Regions from separate parts of the Streptomyces sp. SD15 genome, predicted to be linked through region 1. Evidence: riboswitches for the same ligand, from Rfam matches in the RefSeq annotation. Region 1 holds a riboswitch; each other region holds the start of a gene.
What was found. Region 1 has a riboswitch for cyclic di-AMP ahead of ACX28W_RS13750 (transglycosylase family protein). Riboswitches for the same ligand answer to the same signal wherever they lie in the genome.

Region 1 (4,206 bases):
TCGCCCGACTGGAGGGGCAGACCGCGCTCGCCACTCTCCTCACCCGCCTCCCCGACCTCCAACTCGCGGGGGATTCAGCCGATTTGCGCTGGCGTGGCGGTCTCATTATGCGGGGATTGCGCACGCTTCCGGTGGAGTTCACACCGGGTCCGTAGGCATGTCGGGATCACGATCATCCGGTCACGAAAAGGTGACGGACGCTCAACTCTGTGATCTTCACGTGATCTGCGCTGCATCGACTTGTGACAAGTGTTCGGGTGCGGATACGTTCACTCGTCAACGCGGCTCATACGTCGCGCAGTCATCTGCTGTCACGCGAAAGGCTTCCGCATGCTCTCCGGGAACGGCCGCCATCGTCGCCCCCGTCAGGCTCCGGCCCTCATCGTCGCGGCAGGAGTGACCGGATCGGCCATCGCCATCCCGTTGCTCGGTGCCACCGGTGCGAGTGCGGCCGACGGCACCACATGGGACCGGGTCGCGGAGTGCGAGAGCGGCGGCGAGTGGAGCGCCGACAACGGCAACGGGTACTACGGCGGCCTGCAAGTGACCCAGGAGAACTGGGAGAAGTACGGCGGCCTCACCTACGCGCCCAGCGCCGACCAGGCCAGCCGCTCGCAGCAGATAGCCCTCGCCGAACGGCTTCTTGACGACAAGGGCCTCGTGGCCTGGCCCACCTGCGGACCGCTCTCCGGGCTCAGTGCGAACTCGGCCGAGTTCGAGGTCGACACGGGTGTGGTGGACGACGCGTCCGGCTCGTCCAGCTCATCCGGATCGTCGAATTCATCCGATTCTTCTGATTCGTCCGACTCGTCCGACTCGCCGTCGTCGGGCTCGACTTCGTCCGACTCGCCCTCGGGTGCGGCCGGGAACACGACGAAGGCCGCCACGTCGTCCGGCACCGAGGGTGACTCCGACTCTCAGCATTCCAACAGCCCCTCCACAGCCACGGCGAAGAGTGACGAGTCGGACAAGTCGGGTCAGAGTGACGACTCGTCGAGTACGTCCGAGGGTGCGACGACCGGCGCCGGGCGCCACCGCGGCGGCAGTGCCGACGAGGACACGAGCGGTAGTGCGACCGGCAGTTCGGTGGACGGACGTACCGGCGACTCCTCCGGCCGGCATGCCTCCCGCGACTCCGGCGCATCCCGAGACGTCGTCGACGGCTCGTACGTCGTCCGCGTCGGCGACAATCTCTGGACCATCGCCGACTCCCTTGACCTCGAAGGCGGATGGTCGGAGCTGTACGCCGCGAACGAGGGGACGGTCGGCGCCGATCCGGACCTCATCCTCCCCGGTCAGAGCCTTGCAGTTAGTGCTGAATCGGGCGAAAAGCAGCGGTAGTTCACGTCATGGTTCGACGTGGAATGTCCGGTTTGGTGAGACTGAGACATGAGTCTCAGAAGCCCTGATCGTCTTTGAAATTCCGCCGATTACCTGCCTACGGTCATCACCGCTCGCCACAGCGGGCCCCGACGATCGCAACGCCGAATCCTGCCAGCGGCCGTACGGGAACAGTCGACGCGTCAAGCGCCGTAGGCAGGAGCGGGGGACCCAAGGTAAGTGCCACGCCCGGTAGTTGACCGGGAGTGGCTTGGGGTGAAGACGTGCGCCGAGAGCGCGCGGCCGGGCACTCACCCGCCCGAACCCGACAGCTCACCTCGCAGGCGTCGGTGAGGGGATCACTCCATGCTGCTCAGCAAGGGCAAGCACCGCCGCCCGTCCAAGGCGACCCGTATCGCCACGCTCGCCGGTGTCACCGGTGTGGCCATCGCCGCCCCGCTGATGGCGGCCGGCAACGCCTCCGCCGCCACCGACTCCGAGTGGGACGCCGTCGCCCAGTGCGAGGCCGGCGGCAACTGGTCCATCAACACCGGCAACGGCTACTACGGCGGCCTGCAGTTCTCGGCCTCCACCTGGGCCGCGTACGGTGGCACCGCCTACGCGTCCACCGCCGACCAGGCCTCCAAGTCCCAGCAGATCGCCATCGGCGAGAAGGTCCTCGCCGGGCAGGGCAAGGGCGCCTGGCCGACCTGTGGCACGGGCCTGTCCAGCACCCCGTACAGCGGCGGTACGAGCAGCAGCGCGCCCTCCACCGCGTCCTCGGCCGACACGCAGAGCGCGAGCACCGGCACGAGCACCACCCGTACGACGGAGCAGCCCGCCTCCCGTTCGGCGGAGCGCCCGGCCGCCGAAAAGACCGTCTCCACCCCGACCGGCGAGAAGGTCGCGAAGGGCGACGGCGAGTACAAGGTCGTCGCGGGTGACTCCCTCAGCACGATCGCCGAGAAGAAGAACGTCAAGGGTGGCTGGCAGCAGCTGTTCAAGCTGAACAAGGACATCGTCGACGACGCGGACTTCATCTACCCGGGTCAGCAGCTTCACCTCAGCTGACCTCGGCCGGCCGGGGGTGACCTCGGCTGCCCTCAGCTGAATGACAGCCCCCTCATAAGAGGGGTCTCCACACTGGAGACCCCGATGAGGGTCCCCCCGTCCCCCCGGGCTCCCCGCTCCGGCGCGTGTTCCCCCGTACGCGCCGGAGCGGGGCTTTTTGTTCCCCCGGGGAACAATGTTTACCCTCAGTTCTGCCCAAGAGGTGGTCGACCGGCTGGCCGATCCCTCCGGGCCGGTTAGGCTCATCTCGCGTAGCCGAACGAGGCTCCGCGCCGTGCGGGCCTCGCGGCCCCGCGTACCCGCGTCACATCCCAGAAGGAGATGCTCGTGCCGTCCATCGACGTCGTCGTAGCCCGGGAAATCCTGGACTCCCGAGGCAACCCCACGGTCGAGGTCGAGGTTGGCCTCGACGACGGCAGCACGGGTCGTGCCGCCGTTCCGTCCGGCGCCTCCACCGGCGCCTTCGAGGCCATCGAGCTCCGTGACGGTGACCCCAACCGTTACCAGGGCAAGGGTGTCGAGAAGGCCGTCCTCGCGGTCATCGAGCAGATCGGCCCGGAGCTCGTCGGCTACGACGCCACCGAGCAGCGCCTGATCGACCAGGCGATGTTCGACCTGGACGCCACCGACAACAAGGGCTCCCTCGGCGCCAACGCCATCCTCGGCGTCTCGCTCGCCGTCGCGCACGCCGCCTCCGAGGCGTCCGACCTCCCCCTCTTCCGCTACCTGGGCGGCCCGAACGCGCACCTGCTGCCCGTTCCGATGATGAACATCCTGAACGGCGGGTCGCACGCCGACTCGAACGTCGACATCCAGGAGTTCATGATCGCCCCGATCGGCGCGGAGTCCTTCTCCGAGGCCCTGCGCTGGGGCGCCGAGGTCTACCACACCCTCAAGAAGGTGCTGAAGACCAAGGGCCTGTCCACCGGCCTCGGTGACGAGGGCGGCTTCGCCCCGAACCTGGAGTCCAACCGCGCCGCGCTCGACCTCATCCTCGAGGCCATCAAGCAGGCCGGTTACATCCCCGGCGAGCAGATCGCGCTCGCGCTCGACGTCGCCGCGTCCGAGTTCTACAAGGACGGCAAGTACGAGTTCGAGGGCAAGTCCCGCTCGGCCGCCGAGATGACCGAGTACTACGAGGAGCTCGTCTCCGCGTACCCGCTGGTCTCCATCGAGGACCCGCTGTACGAGGACGACTGGGCCGGCTGGAACGTCATCACCGAGAAGCTGGGCGACAAGGTCCAGATCGTCGGCGACGACCTCTTCGTCACCAACCCGGAGCGTCTGGCCCGCGGCATCGAGGAGGGCTCCGCGAACGCCCTGCTCGTCAAGGTGAACCAGATCGGCTCGCTGACCGAGACGCTGGACGCCGTGGAGATGGCCCAGCGCAACGGCTTCAAGTGCATGATGTCCCACCGCTCCGGCGAGACCGAGGACGTCACCATCGCCGACCTCGCCGTCGCCGTGAACTGCGGCCAGATCAAGACCGGCGCCCCGGCCCGCTCGGACCGCGTCGCCAAGTACAACCAGCTGCTGCGCATCGAGGAGATCCTCGACGACGCGGCGGTGTACGCGGGTCGCAGCGCGTTCCCGCGCTTCAAGGGCTGAGCGTTCCCGCAGTTCCGCTTTGCGGACCATGGGCACAGCAAGGGCTGAGCGTTCCCGCAGTTCCGCTTTGCGGACCATGGGCACAGCAAGGGCTGAGCGTTCCCGCAGTTCCGCTTTGCGGACCATGGGCACAGCAAGGGCTGAGCGTTCCCGCAGTTCCGCTTTGCGGACCATGGGCACAGCAAGGGCTGAGCGTTGCAGCCGTAG
Region 2 (4,206 bases), on a different contig from region 1:
CACATACAGCACGATCCCCAGCCAGAACAGCACCAGCGCCGTGTGCGCGAGCCAGTCCGCGTGTGTGACCGGGGCGAGCACCGCGCCCAGCACCGCGAGCCCCTGCGTGGCCACACACCCGAGGAACACGGCACCGGGCATACGGGGCCTGAAGCGCCGTACGACCAGGAAGAGCAGCCCCGGCCAGAGCACGGCCGAGAGGGCGAGCAGGGCCTCGGCCACTTCCTGCCGGCCCAGTGTGGTGAGCCGGGTGCCGAGCACGGTGGTCGCCGCGACCGCGGTGAGCGCACCCGGCGTGCCGGCCTCCGCCACCCACCGCACCCGCTCCCGCAGCAGCCGTACGACGAAGTCGGCGGCGAGCCCGAGCCAGGCGACGGCCGTCAGGACCAGCGCGATACGGGACAGGGTCTCGTGGCCGGTCTCATACAGCCCGACCGAGATGATGCCGGTGGCCATGACGGCGGCTCCGTCGCTCGGTGGACGCCGCGCCCACCAGGCGCGAAGTCGGGCCCACCGGGTGCGGGGCGGGGAGGTGGCTGGCATGGGCCTGATGCTAAGGAACTTTGGACCGGTTGCCCGCGGGGCACGCGCGCGTGGAGCTCGACGAGTCTCACGCGCGCGTGCCCCGCGGCCAAGGCGTTACGCCGGACGCACCACGCTGTGGATGATCGACTCGCCGGCGTAGAAGATCGACTCCTCGCGGACGTACGTACCCGGCTTGGGGGCGTGGATCATCATGCCGTTGCCGACGTAGAGGCCGACGTGGCTGATGTCGTCGTAGAAGAAGACGAGGTCACCGGGTTTGATGTCGGAGAGGGCGACCGTCGTGCCCGCCGTGACCTGGTCCCAGGTGGTGCGCGGGAGGGTGACGCCGGCGGCCTTCCAGGCGGCCTGGGTGAGACCGGAGCAGTCGTACGAGCCGGGCCCGGTCGCGCCCCAGACGTACGGCTTACCGATCTGGGCGCGGGCGAAGGCGATGGCCTTGTCGGCCTTGGCGGTGTACGAGGCGTCGGTGGCCGAGGTCCCGGAGGAGCTGGAGCTTCCCGTGGTCGCGGACGACGAGTCCGTCTCCTGCTGGGCCGCCGCCTCCTGGCGCGCCTTCTCCTCCGCCTCCGCGGCGGCCTGCTGCTGCGCCAGCTCCGCCGCCTTGCGATCGGCCTCTTCCTGCTTCTCCTTCTCGATCGCCGCGAGTCGCGCCTTCTCCTCGGCGGTCAGCTTCGAGAGCAGTTCGCGCGCCTCGGTGAGCTTGCGCTGCACCTCCGTCTTGGACGTCTGCAGCGCGTTCTCGGAGGTGGTGAGCGTCTGCAGGCTCTGGGAGGCCTCCGCGCGCTTCTTCGTGGTGTCGGCCTGCTCGGTGATGTAGTCGTCGACGGCCGCCTTCTGGCGGGTGGTGAGACGGCTCATCAACTGGGTCTGGTCGAAGTAGTCCTGCGGGTCGTCGGCCAGCAGAAGGGTCGCGGTGTCGGGGGTGGTGGCGCCGGTGCGGTACTGGGCCGCGGCGAACGAACCCAGCTCCTCACGTGCGGTGTTGAGACTCTCGGTGCGCTGGGCCACGTCGTCGAGGAGGGCGTCGACGCGCTTCCGCTGCTTGGCGGTCTTCTCCCTGGTCGCGTTGTACTTCTCGGTGGCCGTCTCGGCCTGGTGGTAGAGGTCGTTGACCTTCTTCTCGACCTCTTCGATGCTCGGCTTGGGCTCCGCCGAGGGCGCGGCGTTGGCCGTCTGGGAGAGCAGGGCCATGGAGGTGAGGGCCGCCGTGGCGAGGGCGGGAGTCCGTATGCCCGCTACCCGCGCGCCCCTGGAACTCCTCTTGTGTTGCGACGCCAAGAGAGGCGACTCCTTCCGTGATCCGCCTACCGAGTTAGCTGTCGGGTTCGGGCGGGTACTTCCGGAAGGTTTGCCCTACGGTCCTTGTCCCCCAGGACAGTTGGACCGATTCACCCCAAGGTCGGTTGGGTCCCCGGCTCCGACTGCCTTACGGCGCACCGGACTCGGCGGAGGCCGCACGGCCCGGCGACGTTCGCCGGTGAGTGTCGAGCGGCCTGCCCGGCACGCTAGCCAATGCGTGTGGCTTCTGTGAAGTTTGATGTGCGATATGCCCGATACATTTTCGTGACCTTATTCGGTGGCGTTGTTGTGCGCGGGAAATCCTGGGGGGATAACTGGTGGTTTTTCGCTTTCTGTCCATTCATTACTGGCGGATTGCCGACCGTAATGGAGCGATTCTGGAGGGTGATGGGGCGGCGACTGGGACGGCGACGGGGTGGTCTGCCCGTCCCGGGTCACGGAATCCGGTCGAGTTCGCGGGGTGGCGGCGGGGTGTCAGTGGGGCGGCCTAGACTCGGAGAGCGATGAGCAGCCTCTTTGATGACAGCTTCCTGGCGGACCTCAAGCCCTCGCGGGGCCATGAGGGAGAGCCCCCGCCGCCGCCCGAGGACGATCACGTACCGGAGCCGATTCCGGACGATCTGTTCGGCGGCAAGTTCGACGTGCCGCCGGACCGGGACGCGTACTACCGCGACGGCGCCCCGCGCCCCGCCGTGGACCCGGCCGCGCTCCTCGACGGGCTGAACGAGAACCAGCGAGCGGCCGTGGTGCACTCCGGCTCCCCGCTGCTCATCGTGGCCGGCGCCGGCTCCGGCAAGACCCGTGTGCTCACCCACCGGATCGCGCATCTGCTGGGCGAGCGCCATGTCCACCCCGGCCAGATCCTCGCGATCACCTTCACGAACAAGGCCGCGGGCGAGATGAAGGAGCGCGTCGAGCACCTCGTCGGCCCGCGCGCGAACGCGATGTGGGTGATGACCTTCCACAGCGCGTGTGTGCGGATCCTGCGCCGTGAGTCGAAGAGGCTCGGCTTCACCTCCTCCTTCTCGATCTACGACGCCGCCGACAGCAAGCGCCTGATGGCTCTGGTCTGCCGCGACCTGGACCTCGACCCGAAGCGCTTCCCGCCCAAGTCGTTCAGCGCCAAGATCTCGAACCTGAAGAACGAGCTGATCGACGAGGAGGACTTCGCCGCCCAGGCCACCGACGGCTTCGAGAAGACCCTCGCCCAGGCGTACGCGATGTACCAGTCGCGGCTGCGCGAGGCCAACGCGCTCGACTTCGACGACCTGATCATGACGACGGTCAACCTCCTGCGCGCCTTCCCGGATGTCGCCGAGCACTACCGCCGCCGCTTCCGCCACGTCCTGGTCGACGAGTACCAGGACACCAACCACGCGCAGTACGCGCTGGTCAGGGAGCTCGTCGGTCCGGCGACCGGCGACCGGCCCGAGGACGCGCCGCCGGCCGAGGGCGACCTCGAGCCCGCCGAGCTGTGCGTCGTGGGCGACGCCGACCAGTCGATCTACGCCTTCCGCGGCGCGACCATCCGCAACATCCTCCAGTTCGAGGAGGACTACCCGGACGCGACGACGATCCTCCTGGAGCAGAACTACCGCTCCACCCAGACGATCCTCAGCGCGGCCAACGCGGTCATCGAGCGCAATGAGTCACGCCGCCCCAAGAACCTGTGGACCAACGCGGGCGCCGGTTCCCACATCACCGGGTACGTCGCCGACACCGAGCACGACGAGGCGCAGTTCGTCGCCGACGAGATAGACCGTCTCACCGACGCGGGTGAGGCCAAGGCGGGCGACGTCGCCGTCTTCTACCGTACGAACGCCCAGTCCCGTGTTTTCGAAGAAGTCTTCATCCGCGTCGGCCTGCCCTACAAGGTCGTCGGCGGAGTCCGCTTCTACGAGCGCAAGGAGGTCCGGGACGTCCTCGCGTACCTCAGGGTCCTGTCCAACCCCGAGGACTCGGTCCCGCTTCGTCGCATTCTCAACGTGCCCAAGCGGGGCATCGGTGAGCGGGCGGAAGCGATGATCGACGCGCTCTCGCAGCGCGAGCGGATCAGCTTCCCGCAGGCGCTGCGCCGCGTCGACGAGGCGTACGGGATGGCGGCGCGCTCGACCAACGCGGTCAAGCGGTTCAACACGCTCATGGAGGACCTCCGTACGATCGTCGACTCCGGAGCGGGCCCGGCGACCGTCCTGGAGGCGGTCCTCGAGCGCACCGGCTATCTCGCCGAGCTGCAGGCCTCGACCGACCCGCAGGACGAGACACGCATCGAGAACCTCCAGGAACTCGCCGCCGTGGCCCTGGAATTCGAGCAGGAGACCGGCGAGGGTGAGGGCGGGGGCGAGGCGCAGGCATCGGGCG
Region 3 (4,206 bases), on a different contig from region 1:
CGCATGGGCTCGCTGCTCGTCGCGCTCGACGACGAGTCCATGGAGAACCAGCGGGACGTCGTCAAGAACGAGCGTCGGCAGCGCTACGACAACGTCCCCTATGGCACGGCTTTCGAGAAGCTGACCGCCCTCGCCTACCCCGAGGGCCACCCGTACCACCACACCCCGATCGGGTCGATGGCGGACCTGGACGCGGCGACCCTGGAGGACGCCCGCGCCTTTTTCCGGACGTACTACGCGCCCAACAACGCCGTGCTGTCGGTCGTCGGCGACATCGACCCGGAGCAGACGCTCGCGTGGATCGAGAAGTACTTCGGTTCCATCCCCGGGCACGACGGGAAGCCCGCGCCGCGTAGCGGCACCCTGCCCGACACCCTCGGCGAGCAGCTGCGCGAGGTCGTCGAGGAAGAGGTCCCGGCACGCGCCCTGATGGCTGCCTACCGGCTCCCGGAGGACGGCACGCGCGCGTGCGACGCGGCCGACCTCGCCCTGACGGTCCTCGGCGGCGGCGAGTCCTCCCGGCTCTACAACCGGCTCGTACGCCGCGACCGCACCGCCGTCGCGGCCGGGTTCGGCCTGCTGCGGCTCGCCGGAGCGCCCTCCCTGGGGTGGCTGGACGTGAAGACGTCCGGCGACGTCGAGGTCCCGGTGATCGAGGCCGCCGTCGACGAGGAGCTCGCCCGGTTCGCCGAGGAGGGCCCCACCGCCGAGGAAATGGAGCGCGCCCAGGCCCAGTTGGAGCGCGAGTGGCTGGACCGGCTCGGCACCGTCGCGGGCCGCGCCGACGAACTGTGCCGGTACGCCGTCCTGTTCGGCGACCCGCAGCTCGCCCTGACCGCCGTGCAGCGCGTCCTCGACATCACCGCCGAGGAGGTCCAGGAGGCCGCCAAGTCCCGCCTGCGCCCCGACAACCGGGCGGTGCTCGTGTACGAGCCGGTCGCCGCCGCCACCACCGACGAGGACGAGGAGGCAGCGAAGTGACCGAGCTCGCCACCATGGACTTTCACCAGCAGCCCCAGGCCGGCAAGGCCAAGCCGTGGGCCTTCCCCGCCCCCGAGCGCGGCGCCCTCGACAACGGCCTGACCGTGCTGCACTGCCACCGCCCCGGCCAGCAGGTCGTCGCCGTCGAGGTGCTGCTCGCCGCGCCGCTGGAGGCCGAGCCCGCGAGCCTCGACGGCGTTGCCACGATCATGGCGCGCGCCTTCTCGGAGGGCACCGACAAGCTCTCCGCCGAGGAGTTCGCCGCCGAGCTGGAGCGCTGCGGCGCCACGCTCGACGCGCACGCCGACCATCCCGGTGTGCGGCTGTCGCTCGAGGTGCCCGTGTCGCGGCTCCCCAAGGCGCTCGGTCTGCTCGCCGACGCCCTCAGGGCACCGGCGTTCGCCGAGAGCGAGGTCGAGCGGCTGGTGCGCAACCGGCTCGACGAGATCCCGCACGAGACGGCCAACCCGGCCCGCCGTGCCGCCAAGGAGCTCTCCAAGGAGCTGTTCCCGGCCACCTCGCGCATGTCGCGCCCGCGCCAGGGCACCGAGGCGACCGTCCAGAAGATCGACTCGGCGGCCGTACGCGCCTTCTACGAGAAGCACGTACGCCCCGCCACGGCCACCGCGGTGATCGTCGGTGACCTCACCGACGTGGGCCTCGAAGCCCTGCTCGCGGAGACGCTCGGCGCCTGGACCGGCTCGTCGGCCGAGCCGCGACCCGTGCCGTCGGTGACCGCCGACGACACCGGCCGTGTGATCATCGTGGACCGCCCCGGCGCGGTCCAGACGCAGCTGCTCATCGGACGCGTCGGCGCCGACCGGCACGACCGTGTCTGGCCCGCCCAGGTCCTCGGCACGTACTGCCTCGGTGGCACCCTCACCTCGCGCCTGGACCGCGTCCTGCGCGAGGAGAAGGGATACACCTACGGTGTGCGGGCGTTCGGCCAGGTACTGCGCTCCGCGCCGGACGGCACGGGCGTCGCGATGCTCGCGATCAGCGGCTCCGTGGACACCCCGAACACCGGCCCGGCGCTCGACGACCTCTGGAAGGTGCTGCGCACCCTCGCGGCCGAGGGCCTGACGGACGCCGAGCGCGACATCGCCGTACAGAACCTGGTGGGTGTGGCGCCCCTCAAGTTCGAGACCGCGGCCGCGGTGGCGAGCACGCTCGCGGACCAGGTCGAGCAGCACCTGCCGGACGACTACCAGGCGACGCTGTACCAGCAGCTGGCCGCGACCGGCACCGTTGAGGCCACCGCGGCCGCCGTGAGCGCCTTCCCGGTGGACCGTCTGGTGACCGTCCTGGTGGGTGACGCCACGCAGATCGAGGAGCCGGTCAAGGCTCTGGGAATCGGTGAAGTGAGCGTCGTGACCGCCGAGTAGGACAGCACGGCCCATGGGGGCCCAGGAGGCCGCAGAGCCTCCTGGGCCCCCATTTGTCCGTATTGATAGGGAGGTTGCCTGTCTGCCCTGTGGCATGCGCTACAAAAGCCGTGATCCGTTTGTTGATTGAAAGATGTCCCGTTTAGCGTCGGTCCGGCTGTTCGTCAGGCAGTGCGCCGCGCCCGCGGCACCGGACAGTCATCGCCGAGTCCCCGTACGGCGCGAGCCAGGGGAGCCGGGGACCCACACGCAGTCCCTGGGGTGAATCGGACGCCCTTCACGATCCGAAGGGGGTCCGTAGGAGACCTTCCTGCTCCGAACCCGTCAGCTAACCCGGTAGGCGAGAAGGAAGGAAAGGACCAGCCCTTACATGGCGTTCACCTGTGGCTCAGGGAAGCACCGCCGTCCGAGCCGCGTGAAGCGCACGACCACGAACGCCGTCGGCGTCGCGGCGCTCACCAGCACCGGTGTCATCGGAACCCTGGCCGCCCCGGCGTTCGCCGCGGACACCTCCGCCGATCCGATCGGGCTGACCCGGGCCGTCTCGATCGGTGACTCGGTCGCCGCGCAGATAGATGCGCAGGCCGCCGCCCAGCAGCGCGCCGCCAAGGAGGCCGCAGCGCGGAAGCAGGCCGAAGAGGCCGCGCGGAAGCAGGCCGCGGAGGAGGCCAAGAAGGAGCGTGAGGCGGAGGAGCGCGCCGCCCGCGCCGCCGAACGCAAGCGTCTGAACTCCTTCGTCCTGCCGATCACCGGCTCCTATGTCTCCACCGGTTACCAGGCCGGCGGCAGCCTCTGGTCGTCCGGCAGCCACACCGGCGTCGACTTCCACGCGGCGTCCGGGGCCTCGGTCCACGCGGTCGGCTCCGGCACCGTCGTCACGGCCGGCTGGGGCGGCGCCTACGGCAACCAGATCGTCATGAAGATGAACGACGGCACTTACACGATGTACGGCCACCTGTCGTCCATCGCCGTCTCCGTGGGGCAGACGGTCACCCCGGGCCGGCAGATAGGCCTCTCCGGGGCCACCGGCAACACCACCGGACCGCACCTCCACTTCGAGGCCCGCACGACGGCGGAGTACGGCTCCGACATCGACCCCGTCGCCTACCTCCGCTCGCACGGAGTGAACGTCTGACTTGCGGCAGTACTTCCGAAGCCCCGGCTCACCCAGCCGGGGCTTCGTCGTTTCGAACGACTCTGTCCAAAAAATATCCATGGATTCCGGCCCGCCATCGGAAATTCCGAGTCTCTGCAATAGAGTCACTGAACAAGCGTCAATCGACGGCGTTTCACGGGGATTAAAGCGGAGGTCCGGTATGCGTGTTCCTGCGCACTCGGTATGCACAGCGATCCGCGACGACATCGTCGCGGGTGTCTACGAGCGCGGTAGCCGGCTCACCGAGGAACTGCTCGCGCGCCGCTACGGCGTCTCGCGGGTTCCGGTGCGCGAGGCCCTGCGCACCCTGGAAGCCGAGGGCTTCGTTCTCACCCGTCGACACGCGGGCGCATGCGTCGCGGAGCCCACCGAGCAGGAGGCAGCCGATCTCTTGGAGATGCGCATGCTCCTGGAGCCGCTGGGTGCCGCCAGGGCCGCGCAGCGCCGCACCGAGGCCCACCTCAAGGTGCTTCGAGGCCTGGTCAGACTGGGTCAGGAGCGGGCCAGGAGGGGCAACAGCGAGGATCTGCGCTCGCTGGGCGGCTGGTTCCACGAGACGCTCGCACAGGCCTCCGGAAGCCCCGCGCTGACCTCCACGCTGGCTCAGCTGCGGCACAAGATCGCCTGGATGTACGCGGTCGAGGCGCCGGCCAATCCGGCCGAGTCCTGGGCCGAGCACGGCGG
Region 4 (4,206 bases), on a different contig from region 1:
CGCTCGCGTTTCTGCGGCACCGGGGGCGGCTCGGCCGGGCCGACGCCGACTTCGTCGTACGGGAGCGGGAATTGCTGCACGAGCTCTGGCGCCGCCGGGAGGTCGCCCGCCCCTCCCTCGCGTACGCGGCACGGGCGACGGCCCCGGTCGTGCCGGTACCGGTACCGCCCCCGTGGTCCGGGTACGGCTACGGCGGCAACCACGGCTACGGCCACCCGCCGGCGCCGTATCCCGCCTACAGCCCTTACAACCCGTATCAGTCGTAAGGGCCCGTACGCGGGATACGGTACGGCGGCCTCAGGCCGACGCCTCCGTCAGTTTCGCCAGCTCCGCGTCCGTGAGCACCAGGTCCGCCACCCCGAGCAGCGCCGGGAGCTGGTCGACCGTGCGGGCCGAGGCGATGGGGGCCGCGACCGTCGGCTGGGCCGCGAGCCAGGCCAGGGCGACCGTGGCAACGGGGACGTCGTGGGCCTGGGCGGCCTCGTCGAGGGCGGCCAGGACCCGGATGCCCCGCTCGGTCTCGAGGTGCTCGGCCGCGCCCTCGGCACGCGCCGAGTCGACCGTCGTACCCGGGCGGTACTTGCCGGTGAGGAAGCCGGACGCGAGGGCGTAGTACGGGACGGCGGCCAGGCCGGCCCGGGAGGCGATCTCCTGGAGCCGGCCCTCATAGGTGTCGCGCGAGACGAGGTTGTAGTGGGGCTGGAGGGCGACATAGCGCGCGAAGCCCTCGCGGTCGGAGAACTCCAGGGACTCCGAGAGCCGTTCGGGAGAGATGTTGGAGGCGGCGATCGCACGAACCTTGCCGGCCCGGACCAGCTCGTCGAGCGCGCCGATGATTTCCTCGACCGGGACCGAGGTGTCGTCGAAGTGGGTGTAGTAGAGGTCGATGTAGTCCGTGCCCAGGCGGCGCAGCGAGGCGTCGGCGGCGGCCTTGATGTTCGCCGGGGCCAGCCCCTTGTACTCGGGGTGGGCGCTGACCTTGGTGGCGAGGACGACGTCGGAGCGGTTGCCGCGGGCGGCGAACCACTGGCCGATGATCGTCTCCGACTCGCCGCCCGAGTTGCCGGGAACCCAGGCGGAGTAGGCGTCAGCGGTGTCCACGAAGTTGCCGCCCGCCGCGGCGTACGCGTCGAGGACGGCGAAGGACTGCGTCTCGTCGGCGGTCCAGCCGAAGACGTTGCCGCCGAGGGCGAGCGGGAAGACCTCGAGGTCGGAGGAGCCGAGCTTGCGAAGAGAAGTCATGCTCAACTTCAACATGCGTACCGGACGCGTATATTCCGCACGCAAGCCGGCCCCACCGGAGAGATCAGGACGGAAAGATCAGAGCCGAGAGATCAGAGCCGAGATCAAGGCTGAGATCAGGGGGTCAGGCCCTTGCTCCGCAGCCACGCCATCGGGTCGATCCCGGTGGAGCTGCCGCCGGTGTGGACCTCCAGGTGGAGGTGCGCCCCGGTGACGTTGCCGGTCGCGCCCACACGCCCGATGACGTCACCCGTGTTGACCTTCTGCCCGACGCTGACGCCGATCGAGGACTGGTGGGCGTACCACAGCTCCGTACCGTCGTCGAGGGTGAGGATCGTGCGGTAGCCGTACGAGCCGGACCAGCCCGCCTCGGTGATCGTGCCGCTGTGGATCGCCTTGATCGGCGTGCCCGTGGGCGCGGCGAAGTCGAGGCCGGTGTGGTAGCCGGAGGACCACAGGGAGCCGGCCTGGCCGAAGGTCGAGGTGAGGGTGTACGAGGAGGTGGGCAGCGCAAAGCTCTTGGCGAGCTCGGCGAGGCGCGCGGCCTCGGCCTGCTCCTTGGCCTCCTGCTCCGCCTTCTCCTTCGCGGCGGCGGCCTTGGCCTCGGCCGCCTCCTCCGCCTTGGCAGCCTGATCGGCGGCCTTCTTCGCGGCGGCGGCCTGGGCGGCGGCCTGGGCCGCCTTGTCGACCTGGTCCTGCTGCGACTCCGCCTGCTGGATGATGCGGGCACGCAGCGCCTCGCCCGCGTCCTTGCTGCCCTCCGAGGCGTCGGCGCTGGTCAGGCCGGCGCTGGTGAGCGGTGTGGCGGAGCCCTTGGGCGTGCTGGAGCCGCCGTCGTCGGATATCAGGGCCTTGGCCGAGTCGGTGACCGAGGACAGGTCGGGCAGCGAGATCGACACCGGCGGCTTGCCGGGCGCCGCGGTGGCCATGCCGCCCGCGCCGACGGCGGCTATGACGCCGACGCCCAGGACCGTGGAGCTGCGCGCGAGTCCGCCCCCGCGCTGCTTGGAGACGCGGTGCCGGCCGCGGACGGGACGGACGGAATCCTCGGTGGGATTCCACTCCTCCCAGGGGCCCTCGTCGTTGCCGTATGCGTAGCCAAAAGTCTGAGTGTCGTTCGGCGCGAACGAAGTGGGCTGGGCGGGCCGGTTGGACGCCACGTGGGCGTGCTCCTTTCCTTCCTTCTCGCCTACCGGGTTAGCTGACGGGTTCGGAGCAGGAAGGTCTCCTACGCGCGTCAACCGCGGTATCTCACCGCGAAAGACGCTCGATTCACCCCAAATTGGTGGTTCCCCGGTTCCCTTGCGGGATTCGGCGCGTGCGCACGGAGCCATCTCTTGTGACGGCTGGGACGACCGCGCTGCGTTATCGAACGTTAATAGACTCGGGCACCGGATTCCAAGCTGTTCGGACTGATCGTTAACAGCTTTTGGCCAGGACTTACGGGTGATGACCGGCGAAAATCGGGCGAGTTGACCACGCCTCACCGAAACACGTTTACTTGACGGCGTGTCAGTTGTTATGCGGAGGGGCGTCGACCGATCACCCCTCGTGACAACGATCAAGAACCGCGCGCAACAGTCACGGACGCCGTACCGCGAGCAGCGCCATGTCGTCGGTCAAGGCGCCGCCCGTATGCCGGCGGACCTCCTCGGCGAGCGTGGCCAGCAGCGCGTCCGGGCCGCCGAAGACCCGCCCGGCCAGACGCGCCGCCGGATCGTAGAAGTTCCCGTGCCGGTCGCGGGCCTCGGACAGGCCGTCCGTGTAGAAGAGGAGCATGGCCCCGCGTGGGAAATCCACCTCCTCCCCACGGTCCGGCCAGGTGCCCAACTCGCCCATGCCGAGCGGCAGTGCGGGGTCCTCGGCGGCGAGCTCGACCAGCGAACCGTCCTCGCGCAGGAGCAGCGGCGGCGGGTGGCCGCGGCTGACGGTCCGTACGACGCGGCCTCCGTGCGGGATCTCCGCGAGGACGGCCGTGGCGAACCCCTCGGAGATCTCGATGCTGTCGCGCCGGGTGGCCTCGCGCGCCAGCGCCCGCTCAAGGCGCCCCGCGATCGCCTCCAGCGTCGCCTCCTGCTCGGCGGCCTCCCGGAACGACCCGATGACCACCGCCACGGCGCCCACCGCGCCCATACCCTTCCCGCGTACGTCGCCCACCAGCAGCCGTACGCCGTGCGGGGAGTCCTGCACGGCGTACAGATCGCCGCCGATGAACGCGCCGGCCTGCGCGGCCTCGTACCGCGCCGCGACCTCGAGCCCGCCGATCCGCTCCTCGGGCTCCGGCAGCACGGCACGCTGGGCCGCCTCGGCGATCTCGCGGGCCGAGGCGAGCCGTTCGCCGCCGCGGCGTACAAGGTTGTTGATGAGCACGGCCAGCACGGAGACCGTCGCCACCGTGAACGTCTCGGTGATCGCGTCCACGGTGAAGGCGAGGCCGAACCGGAGGTGGATCGCGAGCACCACGACGACCGCCGCGGCGCCGGTCAGCACCGTGCCGCGCAGCGAGAACAGCGGCGCGGCCACGAGCGGTGCGGCCGTGAAGAGGGGGCCCGCGGTGTACGCCGTCGGCGTGAGGTACTCGTAGAACGCCCCGGCGACGACGAGCAGCGCGGGCAGCGCCCGGACGAAGGCCCGCACGTACGAGATTTTCCGCCGCTTCCCCTCGGTGGGGCACGGAGTCGGCTCGCCCTGCGGCCTCGGATCGGACACGGAGTGCCTGGGCACCTTCCGGCCCGCCCGGTCGTCGGACCCTCCAGCCCGCTGCGCACCTCCTCGCTGCCCCACCCGTCCAGGTTTCCCGGAGCGGGGGCGGGGGGCGAGCGGGGTGGGCCGACCGAGGGATGCGTGACAGCGGGAAGTCCCCGCACCCGACCCTCCGCGGCGACCGCCCCGCAGCGCGCCGCGTCCCGCAGGATCACCTGCTGCGGGCGCCCGTGACGATCAGCGGCTCGCACCCCAGCCGGT

Region 2: it holds a riboswitch for cyclic di-AMP, as region 1 does, so the genes downstream of both, ACX28W_RS36780 (C40 family peptidase) here and ACX28W_RS13750 (transglycosylase family protein) in region 1, are expected to answer to the same signal.
Region 3: it holds a riboswitch for cyclic di-AMP, as region 1 does, so the genes downstream of both, ACX28W_RS22765 (M23 family metallopeptidase) here and ACX28W_RS13750 (transglycosylase family protein) in region 1, are expected to answer to the same signal.
Region 4: it holds a riboswitch for cyclic di-AMP, as region 1 does, so the genes downstream of both, ACX28W_RS05070 (M23 family metallopeptidase) here and ACX28W_RS13750 (transglycosylase family protein) in region 1, are expected to answer to the same signal.

What each region holds. Positions count from the first base shown of each region.
Region 1 covers NZ_JBTLMO010000011.1:145,725-149,930, reverse strand. Annotated here, with positions in the region: gene ACX28W_RS13760 (cytochrome P450 family protein) at 1-155, shown strand, start outside; gene ACX28W_RS13755 (transglycosylase family protein) at 331-1,341, shown strand; cyclic di-AMP (ydaO/yuaA leader) riboswitch at 1,519-1,682, shown strand; gene ACX28W_RS13750 (transglycosylase family protein) at 1,687-2,391, shown strand; gene eno (phosphopyruvate hydratase) at 2,713-3,999, shown strand.
Region 2 covers NZ_JBTLMO010000057.1:29,253-33,458, reverse strand. Annotated here, with positions in the region: gene ACX28W_RS36785 (tellurite resistance/C4-dicarboxylate transporter family protein) at 1-543, opposite strand, end outside; gene ACX28W_RS36780 (C40 family peptidase) at 640-1,824, opposite strand; cyclic di-AMP (ydaO/yuaA leader) riboswitch at 1,833-2,004, opposite strand; gene pcrA (DNA helicase PcrA) at 2,349-4,206, shown strand, end outside.
Region 3 covers NZ_JBTLMO010000022.1:125,625-129,830, forward strand. Annotated here, with positions in the region: gene ACX28W_RS22755 (M16 family metallopeptidase) at 1-981, shown strand, start outside; gene ACX28W_RS22760 (M16 family metallopeptidase) at 978-2,366, shown strand; cyclic di-AMP (ydaO/yuaA leader) riboswitch at 2,559-2,723, shown strand; gene ACX28W_RS22765 (M23 family metallopeptidase) at 2,737-3,501, shown strand; gene ACX28W_RS22770 (GntR family transcriptional regulator) at 3,683-4,206, shown strand, end outside.
Region 4 covers NZ_JBTLMO010000004.1:21,204-25,409, forward strand. Annotated here, with positions in the region: gene ACX28W_RS05060 (PrsW family intramembrane metalloprotease) at 1-266, shown strand, start outside; gene ACX28W_RS05065 (aldo/keto reductase) at 298-1,242, opposite strand; gene ACX28W_RS05070 (M23 family metallopeptidase) at 1,359-2,402, opposite strand; cyclic di-AMP (ydaO/yuaA leader) riboswitch at 2,414-2,569, opposite strand; gene ACX28W_RS05075 (PP2C family protein-serine/threonine phosphatase) at 2,824-3,951, opposite strand.